DNA from 3 places in the Streptomyces sp. NPDC051452 genome. Region 2 is predicted to be linked to each of the others. Evidence: riboswitches for the same ligand, from Rfam matches in the RefSeq annotation. Region 2 holds a riboswitch; each other region holds the start of a gene.
What was found. A riboswitch is a leader RNA that binds a small molecule or an ion and turns the genes downstream of it on or off. The one in region 2 is predicted to bind S-adenosylmethionine.

Region 1 (6,326 bases), on a different contig from region 2:
CCAAGAAGGGCGTGAAGTTCGGCATGGTGCCGATGCCGGGCCGCACCGGTACGGCCCGGGCCTCGATGGGCGTCACCGACTGGATGATGGGCTTCAGGCAGAACGGGCACGCCGACCAGGCCGGCGACTTCCTCGACTTCGTCTACAGCGAGAAGAACGTCCTGGACTTCTCCCGCGAGTACGGGCTGCTGCCGGTCACCGGCTCCGCCTCCAACACCATGAGCGAGTCGGACAAGGCCTCCGACAAGGCCCTGCGCCCCTTCCTCGACCAGCTGCCCACCTCCGAGCTGTACCCGGTCGGCAAGACCTCCTGGGCGTCGGTCAGCGCGGAGGTGAAGAAGAACATCGGCCAGGCCGTCGCCCCCGGCGGCAGCCCCTCCGGTGTCCTGACCCGGCTGCAGGCCACCGCCACGGCGGCCGACAGCGACGCCGCCAACTGACCGGCTGTCGGTGCCCGGCGCTACCGTGGCCCCCATGGAACTCGGCAGCCGCGAACAAGCCGTCCTCGCGCTGGAGCGCCGGGGCTTTCCCGGCCCCGGCGCCAAGGAACGGGCGATACGCGAGGAGCTGGGCCTCTCCCCCGTCACCTACTACCAGCTCCTCAACGCCCTCCTGGACGACGAGCGCGCCCTGGCCCACGACCCGGTGACGGTCAACCGCCTGCGCCGCGTCCGCGAGACCCGCCGCGCGGAGCGCTGACGCGCGGCCCCGGCCGCGCGTCGCGCGCGGTGCCGAGGAGTGGAGTCGGCCTCGCGTGGATAGGGTCGGTCATATGGGCATCCACACGACCGACTCACCGGACCCGGCCAACCCCACGAAACCCCTGCCGACCCCGGCCACCCCGGCGGGCCGGGACGGACTGGCCGCCCTGCTGGCCCGTCCCCGCACCGCGGTGATCGGCCTGGACTTCGACGGCACGCTGGCGCCGATCGTCGCCGACCCCGAGCAGGCCCGCGCCCACCCCGAGGCGGTGCCCGCGCTCGCCGCGCTCGCCCCCAAGGTGGCCTCGGTCGCCGTGATCACCGGCCGGCCCGCCGATGTCGCGGTGCGCAACGGCGGCTTCGCGGGCGTCCCCGGCCTGGAGCACCTGACCGTCCTCGGGCACTACGGCGCCGAGCGCTGGGACGCGGCCACCGGCACCATCACCGCGCCACCCCCGCATCCCGGCGTGGCGGAGGTCCGAGCGGAGCTGCCGGGCCTGCTGGAACGCGCCGGCGCCTGGCAGGGCACGTGGATCGAGGAGAAGGGCCGGGCGGTCGCCGTCCACACCCGGCGCGCCGAGGACCCGCAGGCCGCGTTCGAGGCGCTGCGCGAACCCCTCACCGAGCTCGCCACCCGCCACGGGCTGATCGTCGAGCCCGGCCGGATGGTGCTGGAACTGCGCCCGCCGGGCATGGACAAGGGCGTCGCGCTCAGCGACCACCTCCGCCGCACCGGCGCCGAGTCGGTCCTCTACGCCGGCGACGACCTGGGCGACCTGCCCGCCTTCGCCGCCGTCGACAAGCTCCGCGCCGACCGTGTCCCCGGGCTGCTGGTGTGCAGCGGCAGCAGCGAGGTGACGGAACTGGCCGCGCGGGCCGACCTGGTGGTGGACGGCCCGGCGGGCGTGGTGGACCTGCTGCGCAGGCTGGCGGCTCAGCTGGACTGACCGCCCGGGGCGTCCTCGTCCAGGGCGTGCAACTGGTCCAGGAACCAGCGGGCGGGCGGCAGCGCCGTCGCCGCCGCGGCCAGCCGCTTCGACCGCTCCGCCCGCTCGCCGTCGGGCAGGGTCAGCGCCTGGTGCAGCGCCCGTGCCGTGCCCGTGATGTCGTAGGGGTTCACCACGATCGCGTCCTCGCCCAGCTCCTCGTACGCCCCCGCCTCCCGGGACAGCACCAGCGCGCAGCCCTCGTCCGAGACCACCGGGATCTCCTTGGCGACCAGGTTCATGCCGTCCCGGATGGGGTTGACGAGCGCCACGTCGGCGAGTCGGTAGGCGGCCAGCGAGCGCGCGAAGTCGTCCTTGACGTGCAGTACCACCGGCGTCCAGCCGGCCGTCCCGTACTCCGTGTTGATCTCGTCGGCGACCCGCCGCACCTCGGCCGTGTAGTCGCGGTACACGGCCAGGTCCTGCCGGGAGGGGTAGGCGAACGCCACGTGGACGACCCGCTCGCGCCACTCGGGGTGGTCCTCGAGCAGCTGCCGGTACGCCAGCAGCCCGCGCACGATGTTCTTCGACAGCTCGGTGCGGTCGACGCGGACGATGGCCTTGCGGCCCTCGCCGATCTCCTCCCGCAGTGCCGCCATCCGCTCGTCGACGTCCGGCTCGTGGGCCCGCTCGCGCAGGAAGTCGGCGTCCGCGCCGAGCCCGTGCACGCCGATCCGGGTGCCCGAGGGGATGCCCGGGCCGAGCACCGCGTGACAGCAGTCCCGGAAGGCGTCCGCCCAGCGCCGGGTGAGGAAGGCCGCCCGGTCCGCGCCCAGGATGCCGGTCAGCAGCTCGGCCGCGATGTCGTCGGGCAGCAGACGGAAGTAGTCCGGCGGCGCCCACGGGGTGTGCGAGAAATGGCCGATGCGCAGGTCGGGGCGGAGCCGGCGGAGCATCCGGGGGGCGAGGGCCAGGTGGTAGTCCTGGATCAGCACCGCCGCGCCCTCGGCCGCCTCCTCGGCGAGCGCCTCGGCGAACGCCTGGTTGTAGGCCTCGTAGGAGGCCCACCGCCGCCGGAACTCCGCGTCGAAGACCGGCTCCAGCGGTGTCTGGTAGAGCAGGTGGTGGACGAACCAGAGCACCGAGTTGGCGATGCCGTTGTACGCCTCGGCGTGCACCGTCGCGTCGATGTCCAGCATCCGTACCCGCTGCCCGCCGGTCTCCTCGGCCGGCAGCAGCCCGCCGCCCGCGCGCCGCACGGCCGCCCGGTCACCGTCGCCCAGCGCGGCGCACACCCACACCGCGTCGGTGTCCGGCCCGATGGCCGACAGCCCGGAGACCAGCCCGCCGCCGCCCCGTTTGGCGCGCAGTGAGCCGTCGTCGAGCATCTGATACGAAACCGGGCCGCGATTGGACGCGACCAGCACCTCAGCACCGTGCGTGGAAGCCATACGCCTCAACCTAGCCCGGCCCGGAAACGCTCAAACGTACGGTCCGCCCCGCAAGGGGCTGTATACGGCCGTTCTCCGGCGGCGGCCGCCCGTGTCCCTCAGGCCACCCGGCGTGCCGCGTACTCCGCGATCTCCGTCATCGGCGGCCGTTCCTCGGTGTCCACGGAGTAGGTGCGCGGCCTGAATCCGTCCGCGCCCCGCTCGAACTGGGTGAGGGAGGGCCGGACCAGGTGTCCGCGGGCCAGCCGCAGCTGGGCGGTGCGGTAGATGGCCGCCGCCATCCGGCCCAGCGCCTGGCCGTCCTGGTGGCGGTGCTTGCGCACGCCCACGTCCACCTGGGCCAGCGCGTCGAGCCCCACCAGGTGCAGGGCGTCCACCAGCATCCCCAGCTCCACGCCGTAGCCCACCGGGAACGGCAGCCGTTCCAGCAGGGAGCGGCGGGCCGCGTACTCGCCGCCCAGCGGCTGCACGAAACCGGCCAGCTGCGGCCAGTGCAGGTTCAGCAGCGGGCGCGCCATCAGTTCGGTGACCCGGCCGCCCTGTCCCGTGGCGCCGCCGAGCGGGCGGTCGTACATGCCCTTGACGAGGTGCACGCCGGGGTCGGTGAGCAGCGGACCGACGATCCCGGAGACGAAGTCGGAGGAGAACTCCCTGAGGTCGGCGTCGATGAAGCACACGATGTCCCCGCCGGTGACCAGCAGCGAGCGCCAGAGCACCTCGCCCTTGCCGGGGACGGCGGGGAGCCGGGGCAGGATGTCGTCGCGGTGGACGACCCGGGCGCCCGCCGCGGCGGCGACCGCCGAGGTGCGGTCGGTGGAGCCGGAGTCGACGACGACGATCTCGTCGACCAGCGGCACCTGTTCCACGAGGTCGTGCCGGATCACCGCGACGATGTCGCCGACGGTCTCCTCCTCGTTGAGCGCGGGCAGGACGACGCTGATCGTCTGCCCCGTGCGCTGCTTTGCGGCCAGGAGCCCGTGGAGCGGACGATCGGTCACGGACCAGGAGCGGGTGGCCAGCCAGCGCTCGACTTCTTCCAGCACGGTCTGCGGCTCCTCACGTTGTCTCGCGGTTCGGACGACTATCTCAACTGTCCTGGCCTTCGGTTACAGTCTTGAACAACGCCGGTGACCATCGCATGTCGGGGGTCGCGCGCGTTCACAACCGAATACCGCTCATCCAGAGGGGCAGAGGGACACGGCCCGATGAAGCCCCGGCAACCCTCCAGCCGGCACTCGTCTTCCACGCGAGGCTCCCGGCTAGGGAAGGTGCCAAATCCGTCTCGCGGCGAGACGCGTCGCGAGGAAGATGAGGAGAAAGGGCCTCGCCTCCATGGCTGCGCAGACAGTTGCAAGCACCGGCAATCCCACCGTCGACCTCGGGCCCGCCGCGGCCCTGAGCTGCCGCGAGTGCGGTCACCGCGTCCCCCTCGGCCCCGTCTTCGCCTGCGCGGAGTGTTTCGGTCCGCTGGAGATCGCCTACGACTTCTCCGGCTATGACGCCGAGGAGCTGCGGGCGCGTATCGAGGCGGGCCCCGCGAACATCTGGCGGTACGCGCCGCTGCTGCCCGTGCCGGCCGACGTCGCCGACAAGCCCAACCTCAACCCGGGCTGGACCAAGCTGGTCAAGGCCGACAACCTGGCGGCCGAGCTGGGCGTGACCGGCGGTCTGTACGTGAAGGACGACTCCGGCAACCCGACGCACTCCTTCAAGGACCGCGTCGTCGCCCAGGCCCTGGAGGCCGCCCGCGCCTTCGGCTTCAGCACCCTCTCCTGCTCCTCCACCGGCAACCTCGCCGGTGCCGTGGGTGCCGCGGCGGCCCGCTCCGGCCTGCGTTCGTGCGTGTTCATCCCGCACGACCTGGAGCAGGGCAAGGTCGTCATGGCCGCGGTCTACGGCGGGGAGCTCGTCGGCATCGAGGGCAACTACGACGACGTGAACCGCTTCTGCTCCGAGCTGATCGGCGACCCGGCCGGCGACGGCTGGGGGTTCGTCAACGTCAATCTGCGGCCGTACTACGCGGAGGGGTCCAAGACCCTGGCGTACGAGATCTGTGAGCAGCTCGGCTGGCGCCTGCCGGACCAGATCGTGGTCCCCATCGCCTCCGGCTCCCAGCTCACGAAGATCGACAAGGGGTTGCGCGAGCTGGTGGAGCTGGGACTGGTCGAGGACCGGCCGTACAAGATCTTCGGCGCGCAGGCCGAGGGCTGCTCGCCGGTGTCCACCGCCTTCAAGGCCGGCCACGACGTGGTCCGCCCGCAGAAGCCGGACACCATCGCCAAGTCCCTCGCCATCGGCAACCCGGCCGACGGGCCGTACGTCCTGGACATCGCGCGCCGCACCGGCGGTTCCGTGGAGGACGTGACGGACGAGGAGATCGTGGACGCCATCAAGCTGCTGGCGCGCACCGAGGGCATCTTCGCGGAGACGGCGGGCGGGGTGACCGTCGGCGTCACCCGCAAGCTGCTCAAGGAGGGCGTGCTGGACCCGGCGAAGAGCACGGTCGTGCTGAACACCGGCGACGGACTGAAGACCCTCGACGCGGTGGCCGGCACCGGCCTGACCGCCACCATCCGCCCCACCCTGGACTCCTTCCGAGAGGCTGGCCTCGCATGAGCGTGACCGTTCGCATCCCGACCATCCTGCGCACCTACACCGGCGGGCGGGCCGAGGTCGCCGCCGAGGGCGGGACCCTCGCCGAGGTCATCGAGGACCTGGAGAAGAACCACGCGGGGATCGCCGCCCGGGTGCTGGACGACCAGGGCAGGCTGCGCCGGTTCGTCAACGTCTACGTCAACGACGACGACGTCCGCTTCGAGCAGGGCCTCGAGACGGCGACCCCCGAGGGCGCCGGTGTGTCGATCATTCCGGCCGTCGCGGGCGGCTGCTGACGGAATGACCGATCATTACCTTCGGTAACAGCGGTTACGTATTGTTCATGGGATTGCCCCCTCCGTGAGAGAAGCGGAGGGGGCAATTCTGTGTGATTGAGCGCGGTAGAGTTGGGGAACACGGTCGCGATCCTCGGGTCGCGGGCCCTGGATTCATGCCGCACAGCCCGATAAGAAGTAGCCAAAGTGCGCGGGCTTTATGCGGCTTTTGTGGTTTTTGTGGAGCCCGACTTGCCCTGAATTCGGGCGAATTCTCGCCACATTCCGGACCGGGACCGTCCAGAATTCTCGTCCGATTGACCTGTTGCAGAGGGCAGTTGGACAGATACATTCAGCCGCGGTCGACGCGTTCCGGCG
Region 2 (6,326 bases):
GCGGCCGCGATCAGCCGCGGGTCGGCCGCCGGCGCCACGTCCGGGTGGCGTTCGGCCCACTTGACGACGTACGGACAGAGCGGAGCCACCGGGACGCCCTCACGCTCGGCGAGGGCGTACAGCTCCCGGGCCAGGGAGCCGGCGATGCCCTTGCCCTCGTGGGCCGGCTCCACGATCGTGTGGACCGGGACCAGGGCGCGCGCCGGCGACTCCAGGACGAAGTACTCGATGCGGCCGACGACTTCACCGGCGTCGACGGCCTCCAGACGGCCCGCAGCCCGGTTGTCGCGGATCTCGATCTCGCTCATGGACACACGCTCCTGGTCCTGGTTCCGGTACCGCTTCTGGTCCAGCCCCGCTGGTCAGGCCCGCACGGCCTGCGGGCTGCGTTGCTGGTCGGAGCCGGGGACCGGCTCGGAGGGGTCGGCGCCGAGGGACACGATCCGGTTGCCGGCGTCGACGTGCACGACCCGTGGCCGCAGGTTCCGTGCCTCGGCGTCGTCGACCTGAGCGTAACTGATGATGATCACCAGATCTCCGGGGTGCACGAGGTGGGCGGCGGCCCCGTTGATCCCGATCACCCCGGATCCGCGCTCACCCTCGATGACGTACGTCTCCAGCCTGGCGCCGTTGGTGATGTCGACGATGTGCACGAGCTCGCCCGGCAACAGGTCGGCGGCGTCGAGCAGATCCGCGTCGATGGTCACCGATCCCACATAGTGCAGGTCGGCCTGGGTGACGGTGGCGCGGTGGATCTTGGACTTGAACATGGTGCGAAGCATTCAGCACTCCCGGAATTCGCTCCCTGCCTGCTTTGTGCAGGTCAAGGGCTGTTCTCTCACCTTACAGCGGCCCGCCACCAACGCGCTTCCGACGTATGGACCGTCTACCGGAGGCGCATCGAGATCTGTGTCACGTCAGCGTCGACGTAGAGGGCTCGGCCTCCGGTGGAGCGTCATGGCAAGCGGCATCCGCGTCGGCGAGCACTGCGGGAGGCGGCCGCCGTGCTCGAGTAACCAGGTTCGGGACGGGGCCGCCGGGTGGCCGCATCCCGAATCGTTCAAGACACGCCGAATAGACGTTCCGCGTTGCGCAGCGCGTGCCCCGCCACCCGCTTGCCGAGGGCGAGGCCGCTCACGTCGGCCGAGCGGGTGTGGATGCCGGAGTAGACGCGGGCGTCCTCGTTGTCCCGGGACAGCTGACTCCAGGCCGTGTAAGTGCGCGTCACTCCGGGGGCGGTGGGACTGGTCAGCTCGAACGGTGCGGTCCGCGGCCCGGTGAGCCCCGTGAGGATCGTTTCCGCCGCGCCCGAGTAGGTGTTGTGGCCGCTGGGGTAGTCGGGGTGGGCCGGCGTGACGTGCAGCGGCGTCCAGTCGGGGTCCGGGTCGATCGCGCCGGCGCGGATGGCCGTGACGGGGCGCCAGCGCAGGTACGCGTACTTGGTGTCGGAGGTGGCGATCTGCGTGTCCACCAGGGCGATGTGGAACAGCGCCACCAGCGCGGCCCGTGCGGGGACGAAGCGTGGCGACCGGGCGAGGGCGACCCTCAGCGGCTCGGTGTACAGCATCAGTGAGGAGCCCAGCCAGAAGGTGGCGGTCTCGGTCTGCAGCGCTGAGCGCACGGTGCTGTCCACGGCCCCGTACGCCCGTACCTCGGCCAGGTCGGCACGATAGCGCGCGGAGTCCAGGGCGGGCGGTGCGGGCAGCCGGTACTGGTCGGGGCCGTCCAGCAGGAAGGGTCTCGCGAGCCGGTTGCCGTACTGTGCGGCGGGGGCGTAGGCGGGCGGCGTCGGCTGCCACACGCCGGGAGCCGCGGGCGGCACGGTGAAGGGCGCGTTGACCGAGGCCGGGTCGAGACCGTCGCCCTCGCGGGAAGCGAGGACCAGCCGTGCCTGGCGCGCACCGGCCGCCACCCCCTTCGACTTGGCCGGCCCGTCCGGGACGCGGTCCAGAGTGGTTCGCAACGCGGCATCCAGTTCCTGGGTGCGGGACGGGACCAGAGCCGACAAGGCATCGTGTACGGCGGACGCCAGGGCCGCGTCCTGGAAGTCCCTCCGGTCGACGCCGGGCGGCACCTCGCGGGTAGCTCGGGCCGCAGCGAGCCAACCGATGGCCCAGGTACGGTTGTTGGTGATCTGGGTGGCGGCGCCGGCGGCCGCGATGGTGTCGGCCGTCAGGTCGTACCAGTCGAGGGCCACGGACGGGCGCGACGTCCGTTCGTCCGCCACGGCAGCCGTGGCGGACGGGACGGTGCCGGAGGCGGCCAGCAGGGCGGCCGAGCCCAGCGCCCTCAGGGCGGAGCGGCGGGTGGTGAGCGGATGCACGGGTACTCCCTCGCGGATATGCGGTGACTGCTGTTGACCGGGGCGCGGGTGAGGGTCAGCTACACAGCGCGGCGGCGACACGCAGCAGATCAACGGCGCGCCGCCGAGTGAACCGCAGGGAGATCGGCATGCCGGGGACGCTATCCAGGCCCCAACTCCCGGTCAACAAAAGGAGGTTGTCCGCCTGACATTGCAATGACGGCTTCGCGTCCCCGCCATACGCCCGTTACCCGAATACCTTTCGAGACGAAGCGACGGCTCGTCTTGCGACATTGACGGGCTACGGCGGCGATAGGTAGCTTTTCAAGCGGCATCGAGTGTCAGCGTCAAGCCCTGGCTTGCTGACCGGCAACCCTCCGACGCGGTGGGGTGCTCCAGGTGAAAGCCCGGCCGGGTCGCCGATCCGGCAAACGCGTGGCGCCGTGGCAGCGGCCTGGGACACGGAGGGGCGAGCGTGCGGTACAGCAGCGTCCCCGTCCCCTCCCTCGTGTGTGCGGTGACTTTCTCTCGCTTTTCCCGCCGACGCCACATCGATCTGCAGCGCATCACCAGCTGTCTGTGTCATGGCTGACTGCGTCCCGTCGGCTGTCTGAGACGTTCAGCGCTGCTCGACGCCCGCGGCGCTCTTCCGTCGTTCCCGCCTCGTCCCCACGAGGGCTTTCGTTTTCACCCACCCCCGGCACGCCGACATCCGCGAGCTGTTCGCGGTGATCCCCGCGGCCGCCATGCCACGGCCGCACCAAGCCGATGCGAGCGAGGGAGCCCGCATGACCGTTCGTGACACCACCGCAGACCTGTCCGCCTTCACCCACGACTGGCAGGAATGGCACACCAGGCAGGAGGCAGGACTCGCCGCCCCGCACGGGTTCCTCGCGATCACCGGGCGGCACTGGCTGGGTGAGGAGCCGCAGCGTATCCCGGACGCTCCGGGCGCCTGGTCGACCGGGGCCGACGGGGTCGTCGTCAACCTCGACGACGGTGAGGAACTGGTCGTGGACGGCGCCCCCGTCCGCGGCGAGCACCGCTTCGGGGTGCTCCCGGAGCGCGGCGGAGTCAACGCGCTCTGGGGCGACGCTGTGATCGAGGTGGCCAAGCGCGGCGGACACGACATCGTCCGTCCCCGGCACCCGGACAACCCCTTGCGTACCGCCTTCACCGGCACGCCCGCCTATGCCCCGCATCCACGCTGGGCGGTGACCGGCCGCTACACGGCCTTCGACGAGCCACGACCGACGACCGTGGGCGCGGCGGTCGAGGGCCTCGAGCACGTGTACGACGCGCCGGGCCGGGTCGAGTTCGAACTGGACGGACGGCCCCTGATCCTCACCGCGTTCCCCGGACACAGCCCGGGCAGTCTGCTGGTGCTGTTCACCGACGCGACGTCCGGGGTCACCACCTACGCCGCCAACCGGGCCATCGTCTGCCCCCCGCCCGCCGCCGACGGCACGGTCGTCCTGGACTTCAACCGGGCGGCGAACCTGCCGTGCGCCTACACCGATCTGGCCACCTGCCCGCTACCGCCGGCCGAGAACCGGCTGCCCGTGGCGATCGAGGCCGGGCAGAAGATCCCACGTGAGCGAAGCGGCTCCTGAATGCCTTGCGCCACCGAGAAGACCACGTCGAAGAGGGCGGACACCGCATGGGCAACCCCACGATCAGCTCGCTGGCCTTTCTCACCCCGGGAAACTTCGCCGATGACGACCCGTACACCGGCCTGGAGGAAACCCTGCAGCTGTTCGAGTACGGCGAACGACTCGGCTTCGACGGTGCCTGGATCCGGCAACGCCATCTCGAACACGGTGTCGGCTCGGCCGCGGTGTTCCTCGCCGCCGCCGGCCAGCGCACCAAGCGGGTGGAACTGGGGACCGCGGTCATCCCGATCGGGTACGAGAACCCGTTCCGCCTCGCCGAGGACCTGGCGCTCGCCGACGTACTGTCCCGCGGCCGCCTGCAGGTCGGCTTCAGCACCGGCATGCCGCACGCCGAACTCCTCGGCGACCTGGTCCACGACGGGGACTGGCACGACTTCGACCTGTCGTACGGCAGGATCGCCCGTGTCATCGACCACCTGCGCGGCGACTATCTCGGCGGCCCCGACACGGTCATCCGGTCGCCCGGCAACACCCAGCGGCCGCGCCTGCAGCCGCACGACCCCGGCCTGGTGGACCGGGTCTGGTACGGCGGGGGAAGTCTGCGCTCGATCCGCTGGGCCGCCGAGCACGGCCTGAACCTGCTCAGCGGCAACATCGTGACGGGCGAGGGCACCGACGACTTCACCACGGCGCAGCTCGCCCTGCTCTCCGAACACCGGCGGTTGATCATCAGCGACCGCTCGCCACGGGTGGCGTTGGGACGGGTGATCGTGCCGTTCGACAGCGCGGACGCGACGACCCGGGCCCGCTACCGTGCGTACGCGGCCGGTCGGCACGCACGCACCCTGGCGCCGCAGGGCCCGAAGCGGACCCTGTTCGCCCCGGACGTGGTGGGAACCGCGGACCAGATCCTGGAGCAGCTGACCGCTGATCCCGTCGTCGCGGCCGTCTCGGAGCTGCGCCTGGAGCTGCCGTACGAGTTCGAACGGGCCGACTACGAGCAGATCCTGCACGACGTACGGCACTCGATCGCGCCCGAGCTGGGCTGGCGGCCCGACTCCGCGGTGCTGCACGAGGCGGGCCGATGAGCCCCGAGGGGCGGGAGTCGCCGCGCGGCCGGACACCCGGGAGCCGTCCGGCCGCACTCGTACTCATCGCGCCCTGCGGGGCGCGGTGAAGACGTAGAGGTCGAGGATGTCGGGGCATGGGGCGACTCCGGGGCCACCCGCCTTCACCCAGCCGACGACGTCCTCGGTGGCGTCCGGGTCGTTGACGAGTCCGAGCCAGACCGGGCGCGCGCCGGTGGCACGTGCGGCTGCGGAGGGCTGGACGACGATCACATTCGCGTGCTCGCAGACGTCGAGGCAGTCGGAGACCCGTACAGGTACCTCCTCGGCAAGGCGCGCGAGTTGCCGGTCGTGATCCACACCCGTGACTTTCGGGGTTCCGCAGCAGCAGTCCCGGCACACGACGACGCGGCACGGTGTCGGCTCGGCGGATGTGAACTCCCTGCCGGCTGCTTCAGGACGCTGTTCAGGCATCGCTCGCCACACTCCTGTTCGGGGGATATACGTACCAGGCGGCCGGGCGCAGAAAGCGGATCACCGGGTAGCCGGGGTCGTGGGTGACCTCGGCACGGACGCCGTAGACCTGCTCGATGAGGGTGGGCGTCAGGACCTCGGCCGGAGTGCCCTCCGCGACGGCGCGTCCCTCGCGCAGGACGAGCAGGCGGTCGCAGTACATCGCGGCGAGGTTCAGGTCGTGCAGGGCGATCACCGTGGTGACCGGCAGGCTCGCGACGAGTGCCAGCAGGTCGAGCTGGTGCTGGACGTCGAGGTGGTTGGTGGGTTCGTCGAGGAGGAGTTCGCGGGGTGCCTGGGCGAGCGCACGGGCGATCTGGGTGCGCTGGCGTTCGCCGCCGGAGAGGGTGTGCCAGGACTGGCCGGCCCGGTCGGTCAGGCCGGTGCGGGCCAGGGCTTCGGCGACGGCCTCGGCGTCGGCCGCCGTGGCCGGTGTCCAGGCGCGGCGGTGCGGGATGCGGCCGAGGGTGACGACGTCGTGAACGGTCAGTTCGGTCTGGGTGTCGGCGTGCTGCTCCACCGTGGCGATTCGGCGGGCGGTGGCACGGCGGCCGAGATCGGTAAGGGGACGTCCGTCCAGGGTGACGACGCCGACGGTGGGGGCGAGGACTCCGGCCAGCAGCCTCAACAGCGTCGACTTTCCCGAGCCGTTGGGGCCGAGGAGGCCGACGGTCTCGCCGTGGCTCAGAGTGAGGGTGACGCCGTCGACGACGACCTTGTCGCCGAGGCGTCGTACGACGCGGTCCGCGTGCAGGCTGGTCATGTCCTTCTCCGTCCGCGGTAGAGCACGGCCAGGAACGCCGGCACGCCGATGAGGGACGTCACCACGCC
Region 3 (6,326 bases), on a different contig from region 2:
TCCGCCACACCCTGTGGGCCAAGGGCAAGCGCCTGATCAACATGAACACGAACCAGCCGCTGCGTCCCGAGGACGTCATCGTCGGCTCGCTGACCTTCGCCAAGCCCGACGGGCTGGAGGAGACGGCCGAGGACTTCCAGAACGAGATCGCCAAGGCCGCCCTGATGATCGTCCGGCTGCAGCCGGGCAACATCAAGGACAAGCGCGAGCTCGACTGGTCGCACGAGGGCATCGTCGCCTTCTCCAAGATCTGCACCCACGTCGGTTGCCCGATCTCCCTGTACGAGCAGCAGACGCACCACGTGCTCTGCCCGTGCCACCAGTCCACCTTCGACCTCTCCGACGGTGCCCGAGTGATCTTCGGCCCCGCCGGCCACGCCCTGCCGCAGCTGCGCATCGGTGTGGACAGTGAGGGTTACCTCCAGGCGCTCGGCGACTTCGAGGAGCCCGTCGGTCCTGCTTTCTGGGAGCGCGGATGAGTACTGCAGCGAACGACACGAACACGTCCGGCGCTGCCGCCGGCCGCACCCGCGGGAAGGCACCGGCCGGCGAGCGCGTCGCCGACTGGGCCGACGGCCGGCTGGGGATCTACTCCCTGGCCAAGGCCAACATGCGGAAGATCTTCCCCGACCACTGGTCGTTCATGTTGGGTGAGGTCTGCCTCTACAGCTTCATCATCATCATCCTGACGGGTGTCTATCTGACGCTGTTCTTCCACCCGTCGATGAACGAGGTGGAGTACCACGGCTCCTACGTCCCGCTCCAGGGACAGCTGATGTCCGAGGCGTTCAGCTCGACCCTGCACATCTCGTTCGACGTGCGCGGTGGTCTGCTCGTCCGGCAGATCCACCACTGGGCCGCGCTGATCTTCCTCGCCGGCATGTTCGTGCACATGATGCGCGTGTTCTTCACCGGCGCGTTCCGCAAGCCGCGCGAGATCAACTGGCTGTTCGGCTTCCTGCTGTTCGTCCTCGGCATGTTCACCGGCTTCACCGGTTACTCGCTGCCGGACGACCTGCTCTCCGGCACCGGTGTCCGCTTCACCGAGGGCGCGATCCTGTCCATGCCGATCGTCGGCACGTACATCTCGATGTTCCTCTTCGGCGGTGAGTTCCCCGGACACGACTTCGTCGCCCGGTTCTACTCGATCCACATCCTGCTGCTGCCGGGCATCATGCTCGGCCTGGTGGTCGGCCACCTGATCCTGGTCTTCTACCACAAGCACACGCAGTTCGCGGGCCCCGGCAAGACCGAGAAGAACGTCGTCGGCATGCCCCTGCTGCCGGTCTACATGGCCAAGGCCGGAGGCTTCTTCTTCCTGGTCTTCGGCGCCATCGCGGCGATCGCGGCCATCGCGCAGATCAACCCGATCTGGGCCATGGGCCCCTACCGCCCGGACCAGGTGTCCACCGGCGCCCAGCCCGACTGGTACATGGGCTTCGCCGAGGGTCTGGTCCGCTACATGCCGGGCTGGGAGATCAACTTCTGGGGTCACACGCTCGTCCTGGGCGTGTTCATCCCGCTGGTGCTCTTCGGTCTCGTGCTGATGGCGATCGCGGTCTACCCGTTCATCGAGTCCTGGGTCACCGGCGACAAGAGCGAGCACCACATCCTGGACCGCCCGCGCAACGCCCCGACCCGTACGGCGTTTGGTGTCGCCTGGGTGACGGTCTACATGATCGGTCTGGTGGGCGGTGGCAACGACCTCATCGCCACCCACTTCCACCTGTCGATCAACGCGGTCACCTGGTTCGTCCGGATCTTCTTCTTCGCCGGACCGGTCATCGCGTTCATCGCCACCAAGCGGATCTGCCTCGGCCTGCAGCGCCGGGACCGCGAGAAGGTGCTGCACGGTCGCGAGACCGGCATCATCAAGCGGCTGCCGCACGGTGAGTTCATCGAGGTGCACGAGCCGCTCAGCCAGGAGCAGCTGCACACGCTCACCGCGCACCACCAGTACCGGCCGGCCGAGATCGGCCCGACGGTCGACGAGAACGGCGTCGAGCGCAAGGTGAAGGCCACGCAGAAGCTGCGTGCGAAGCTCTCCAGCGCCTTCTACGGCGAGGACAGCCAGATCCCCAAGCCGAGCGTCGAGGAGTACAAGGAGATCACGAGCGGCCACGGCCACCACTGATCCTCGCGTCGCCACACCACGGTGAAGGGCCCCGTCCGGGTTGCGGACGGGGCCCTTCACCCTGTTCCGGGCTGGATAGGGTGGTCTACGACTTGCAGGACTGTGTACGAGGAGCGGCTGATGAGCGCTGTGACCCCCGCTGGAGGCGACACCGCGGCGGGCCGTTCCTGGCCCGTCCTGCTGAACGGCCTGCTGAACGGCCGTGACCTGAGCGCCGACGAGACCGCCTGGGCGATGGACCTGATCATGCGCGGCGAGGCGACCGACGCGCAGATCGCCGGCTTCATGGTGGCGCTGCGGGCCAAGGGCGAGACGGTCGAGGAGATCTCCGGGCTGGTCCGGACGATGTACGAGCACGCCAACGTGATCGAGGTGCCCGGCCCGGCCGTCGACATCGTCGGTACCGGCGGTGACGGCGCCAAGACGGTGAACATCTCCACCATGTCCTCGATCGTCGTCGCGGGCACCGGTGCGAAGGTCGTCAAGCACGGCAACCGCGCCGCCTCCTCCGCCTCCGGGTCCTCCGACGTCCTGGAGCAGCTCGGGATCAATCTCGGCCTGACCCCGAGACGGGTGGCGGAGGTCGCCGAGGAGGCCGGCATCACCATCTGCTTCGCGGTGAAGTTCCACCCGTCCCTGCGCCATGTGGCCGCCGCGCGCGGCCAGCTGGGCATCCGGACCACCTTCAACGTGCTGGGTCCGCTGACGAACCCGGCCAAGGTGCGGGCCCAGGCGGTCGGCGTGGCCGACCCGCGGATGGCGCCGATCGTGGCCGGTGTGCTCGCCGAGCGCGGCAACTCGGCGCTGGTCTTCCGGGGCGACGACGGCCTGGACGAGCTGACCGTCACCGCCACCTCCCGGGTGTGGGTGGTGCGCGACGGCAAGGTCACCGAGGAGACCTTCGACCCGCGGGACGTGGGCATCGACCTCGTTCCCGTGGACGCCCTGCGCGGCGCGGACGCGGCCTACAACGCGGAGGTCGCCCGCCGTTTGCTGGACGGCGAGCGGGGCCCGGTGCGCGACGCGGTGCTGCTGAACTCGGCGGCCGCGCTGGTCGCCCTCCATCCGACCGACGCGTCCCTCGCCGACCAGCTGCGCGCCGGCATGGCCAAGGCGCGGGAGTCGATCGACTCGGGCGCCGCCAAGCGGTCGCTGGAGCGATGGGTGGCGGCCACCCACGCCTGACCCGGTCCCGTACGAGGCGCGGTCCACATGGCGGACCGCGCCTTGCGCGCCGAAGATCGTGTGGCAGGATACTGAACCAGGTCATGAGTGACAGTCATGAGGCCCCGGCCGACTGTCCGGCAACCCTCCGTCCGTGGCGGGGTGCCCCGGGTGAAGACCAGGTCGTGGACAGCAAGGTCCGCGGCAAGCGCGGACCCCTCACGAATCTCCAGGGGTCCTGGTCGTCGAGGGAGCCTTCCGTGAGCAAGCGAATGCGATAGGGCCGCAGAGCCCCGCCTCCGCATCCCCCTTTTCCCCTCGCCCGCGCTGGAGCCGTGTCCGCTCGCGCGGTGAGTTCCAGCTGCCCACGGGAGTTCCCGCATGTCCGTCACCACTGCCACCACTGCCACCACTGCCGCCACCACCGCCGACCAGCCCGTCTGTGCCCCGCTGCCCGTGCTGGGCCGGGACGTCACCGTCCCGCTCGTGACCGGCGGCGAGGTCGGCTACGCCGCGCTCGACTACGCGGCCAGCGCCCCCGCCCTGCAGCGCGTCTGGGACGACGTCGCCGCCTACGCCCCGTACTACGGCAGCGTCCACCGCGGTGCCGGCTACCTCTCGCAGCTCTCCACGGACCTGTTCGAGAACGCCCGCAAGACGGTCGCCGCCTTCCTCGGCTGCCGCGCCGACGACCAGGTGATCTTCACCCGGTCGACCACCGACTCGCTGAACCTGCTGGCCCGCACGCTCCCGGCCGGCTGCCAGGTCTTCGTGTTCGAGACCGAGCACCACGCCTCCCTGCTGCCGTGGCAGGACGCCCGCGTCACCTACCTCGACGCCCCGCGCACCCCGCGTCAGGCCGTCGAGACCCTGGAGCGGGCCCTCGCCGACCGCGACCCGCACGGCCCGGCGCTGGTCTGCGTCACCGGCGCCTCCAACGTCACCGGCGAGCTGTGGCCGGTGCGCGAGCTGGCCGCGGCCGCCCACGCGCACGGGGCCCGGATCGTCCTCGACGCCGCCCAGCTCGCCCCGCACCACCCGGTGGACCTGCGCGACCTGGACGTCGACTGGGTCGCCTTCTCCGGGCACAAGCTGTACGCCCCCTTCGGCTCCGGTGTGCTGGCCGGCCGCGCCGACTGGCTGCGGGCGGCCGAGCCGTACCTCGCGGGCGGCGGCGCCAGCCGCAAGGTCACCCGGCGGGCCGACGGCGCGGTGGACGTGGAGTGGCACGAGAGCGCCGCCCGGCACGAGGCCGGCTCCCCGAACGTCATCGGCGCCTACTCCATCGCGTCGGCCTGCAAGGCGCTCACCGAGGCCGGCTGGGACACCCTGGTCGCCCGGGAGCGGCACCTGGTCCGCACGGTCCGCGAGGGCCTCGCCGACGTCCCCGAGGTGCGGTTCCTGTCCCTCTTCGGCGACGACGCCCCGCGCGTCGGCGTCCTCTCCTTCGTCGTCGAGGGCTGGAACAGCTCCCACTTCGCCGCCGCCCTGTCCGCCGAGTACGGCATCGGCGTCCGCGACGGCCTCTTCTGCGCCCACCCGCTGGTCCGCACCCTGCTGGGCAGCGACCCGCAGACCCAGGGCGAGTGCGGGGCGCCGGAGGCGGCGCCGGGGGAGAAGTCCCTCAACGCGATCCGGGTGAGCTTCGGCGCCGGCACGCCCGACGAGCACGTGGAGCGGTTCGTCACGGCGGTCCGGGAACTGGTGGCCCAGGGTGCGAAGTGGCGCTACCGCACCGAGGACGGCCGCTGCGTCCCGGCGGTCTGAGACCGAACCCTAGTTGTCCAGGCCGATCGCGAACGCGGCCTCCAGGTCGTGCTGGGAGTAGGTACGGAACGCCACGTGCGTGTCCGTACCCTCCACGCCCGGAATCCTGCTGATCCGGCCGGGGATCACCTCGGCCAGGTCCTCGTGCCTGCGGACCCGCACCATGGCGATGAGGTCGTAGGTGCCGGTGACCGAGAAGACCTCGCTGACGCTCTCCAGCCCGGCGATCTGTTCCGCGATCTCGGGGATCCGGTCCACGCTGGTCTTGATGAGGACGATCGCGGTGATCACGGCTGGTTCTCTCCCTCGGACGCCGGGGCCGGTGCGGACCTCACTCTAGTCGCAAGGCCGTAGCGCACCCACGCGTAGCCGAAGCCGAGGCCGAAGCCCACCAGGTGGGCCAGGTAGGCCACGCCCGGGCCGTCGGAGGCGCGGCCCGCCGCGAGCCACTGCAGGGCCGCCCAGAAGGGCAGGACGACCCAGGCGGGGAAGCGCAGCGGCAGGAAGAACAGAAACGGCAGGAGACTGGTCACGCGGGCCCGGGGGAACAGGTAGAGGAAGGCGCCGAGCACCGCCGAGATCGCCCCTGAGGCGCCCACCAGCGACTGCTCGGAGGCGGCGTTGGCGGCCGCGTAGCCGAGCAGGGCCAGATATCCGGAGCAGCAGTAGAAGAGCACGAACCGCACCCGGCCCATCCGCTCCTCGGTCATCGCCCCGAAGACGAAGAGGAAGAGCATGTTGCCGAGCAGATGCACCCAGCTGCCGTGCACGAACAGGGCGGTGGCGGGGGTGAGCGCCTCCCGGACGGCGCCGTCGAACAGCTCGGCCGGGACCACGCCCCAGTGCCGGAAGTACGCCCGCTGGGCGGTGAGCAGCGCGTCCCCGGTGCCGTACCCCGGGGTGAGTCCGGAGGCCGGCCCCAGGACGAAGATCAGGCAGCACAGGGCGATGAGGCCGTACGTCATCGGTGCCGAGCTGCGCCGGACCGCTCCCAGGGCCCTGCCGGTCGCCGTGTTCCAGGTGCTGATCATGACTACAGAGCATGACGTAACGGGACGCAACCTGACAGAGCGCCTCGCCGCCGTGGACGGGCGGGCGGCGAGCACCCGCCAGGCCGTAGGGTTACGTGCCACACGCGTCGGCCGACGGCGCACCGAGACCAGAAGGAAGCGGACAGTCACGATGACGGTTCCCCTGCCGACCGCCACGACGCGGTGGCGCTGCACTTTGTGCGGCAACCTCACCCGGTTCGACGTGACCC

Region 1: it holds a riboswitch for S-adenosylmethionine, as region 2 does, so the genes downstream of both, thrC (threonine synthase) here and ACIBA9_RS00890 (putative leader peptide) in region 2, are expected to answer to the same signal.
Region 3: it holds a riboswitch for S-adenosylmethionine, as region 2 does, so the genes downstream of both, ACIBA9_RS14105 (aminotransferase class V-fold PLP-dependent enzyme) here and ACIBA9_RS00890 (putative leader peptide) in region 2, are expected to answer to the same signal.

Annotation. Positions count from the first base shown of each region.
Region 1 covers NZ_JBITEB010000018.1:50,524-56,849, reverse strand. Annotated here, with positions in the region: gene ACIBA9_RS31665 (extracellular solute-binding protein) at 1-440, shown strand, start outside; gene ACIBA9_RS31660 (DUF3263 domain-containing protein) at 475-699, shown strand; gene otsB (trehalose-phosphatase) at 773-1,648, shown strand; gene ACIBA9_RS31650 (trehalose-6-phosphate synthase) at 1,636-3,078, opposite strand; gene ACIBA9_RS31645 (glucosyl-3-phosphoglycerate synthase) at 3,177-4,121, opposite strand; SAM riboswitch class I at 4,251-4,393, shown strand; gene thrC (threonine synthase) at 4,411-5,694, shown strand; gene ACIBA9_RS31635 (MoaD/ThiS family protein) at 5,691-5,969, shown strand.
Region 2 covers NZ_JBITEB010000001.1:198,077-204,402, reverse strand. Annotated here, with positions in the region: gene ACIBA9_RS00910 (GNAT family N-acetyltransferase) at 1-308, opposite strand, end outside; gene panD (aspartate 1-decarboxylase) at 363-782, opposite strand; gene ACIBA9_RS00900 (vanadium-dependent haloperoxidase) at 1,061-2,323, opposite strand; gene ACIBA9_RS00895 (putative leader peptide) at 2,379-2,453, opposite strand; SAM riboswitch class IV at 2,633-2,742, shown strand; gene ACIBA9_RS00890 (putative leader peptide) at 2,778-2,894, shown strand; gene ACIBA9_RS00885 (DUF1684 domain-containing protein) at 3,091-3,915, shown strand; gene ACIBA9_RS00880 (LLM class flavin-dependent oxidoreductase) at 3,963-5,003, shown strand; gene ACIBA9_RS00875 ((2Fe-2S) ferredoxin domain-containing protein) at 5,067-5,456, opposite strand; gene ACIBA9_RS00870 (ABC transporter ATP-binding protein) at 5,449-6,258, opposite strand; gene ACIBA9_RS00865 (iron chelate uptake ABC transporter family permease subunit) at 6,255-6,326, opposite strand, start outside.
Region 3 covers NZ_JBITEB010000004.1:406,605-412,930, reverse strand. Annotated here, with positions in the region: gene ACIBA9_RS14120 (Rieske 2Fe-2S domain-containing protein) at 1-479, shown strand, start outside; gene ACIBA9_RS14115 (cytochrome bc complex cytochrome b subunit) at 476-2,134, shown strand; gene trpD (anthranilate phosphoribosyltransferase) at 2,255-3,319, shown strand; SAM riboswitch class IV at 3,399-3,515, shown strand; gene ACIBA9_RS14105 (aminotransferase class V-fold PLP-dependent enzyme) at 3,680-5,065, shown strand; gene ACIBA9_RS14100 (Lrp/AsnC ligand binding domain-containing protein) at 5,075-5,356, opposite strand; gene ACIBA9_RS14095 (rhomboid family intramembrane serine protease) at 5,353-6,096, opposite strand; gene ACIBA9_RS14090 (hypothetical protein) at 6,248-6,326, shown strand, end outside.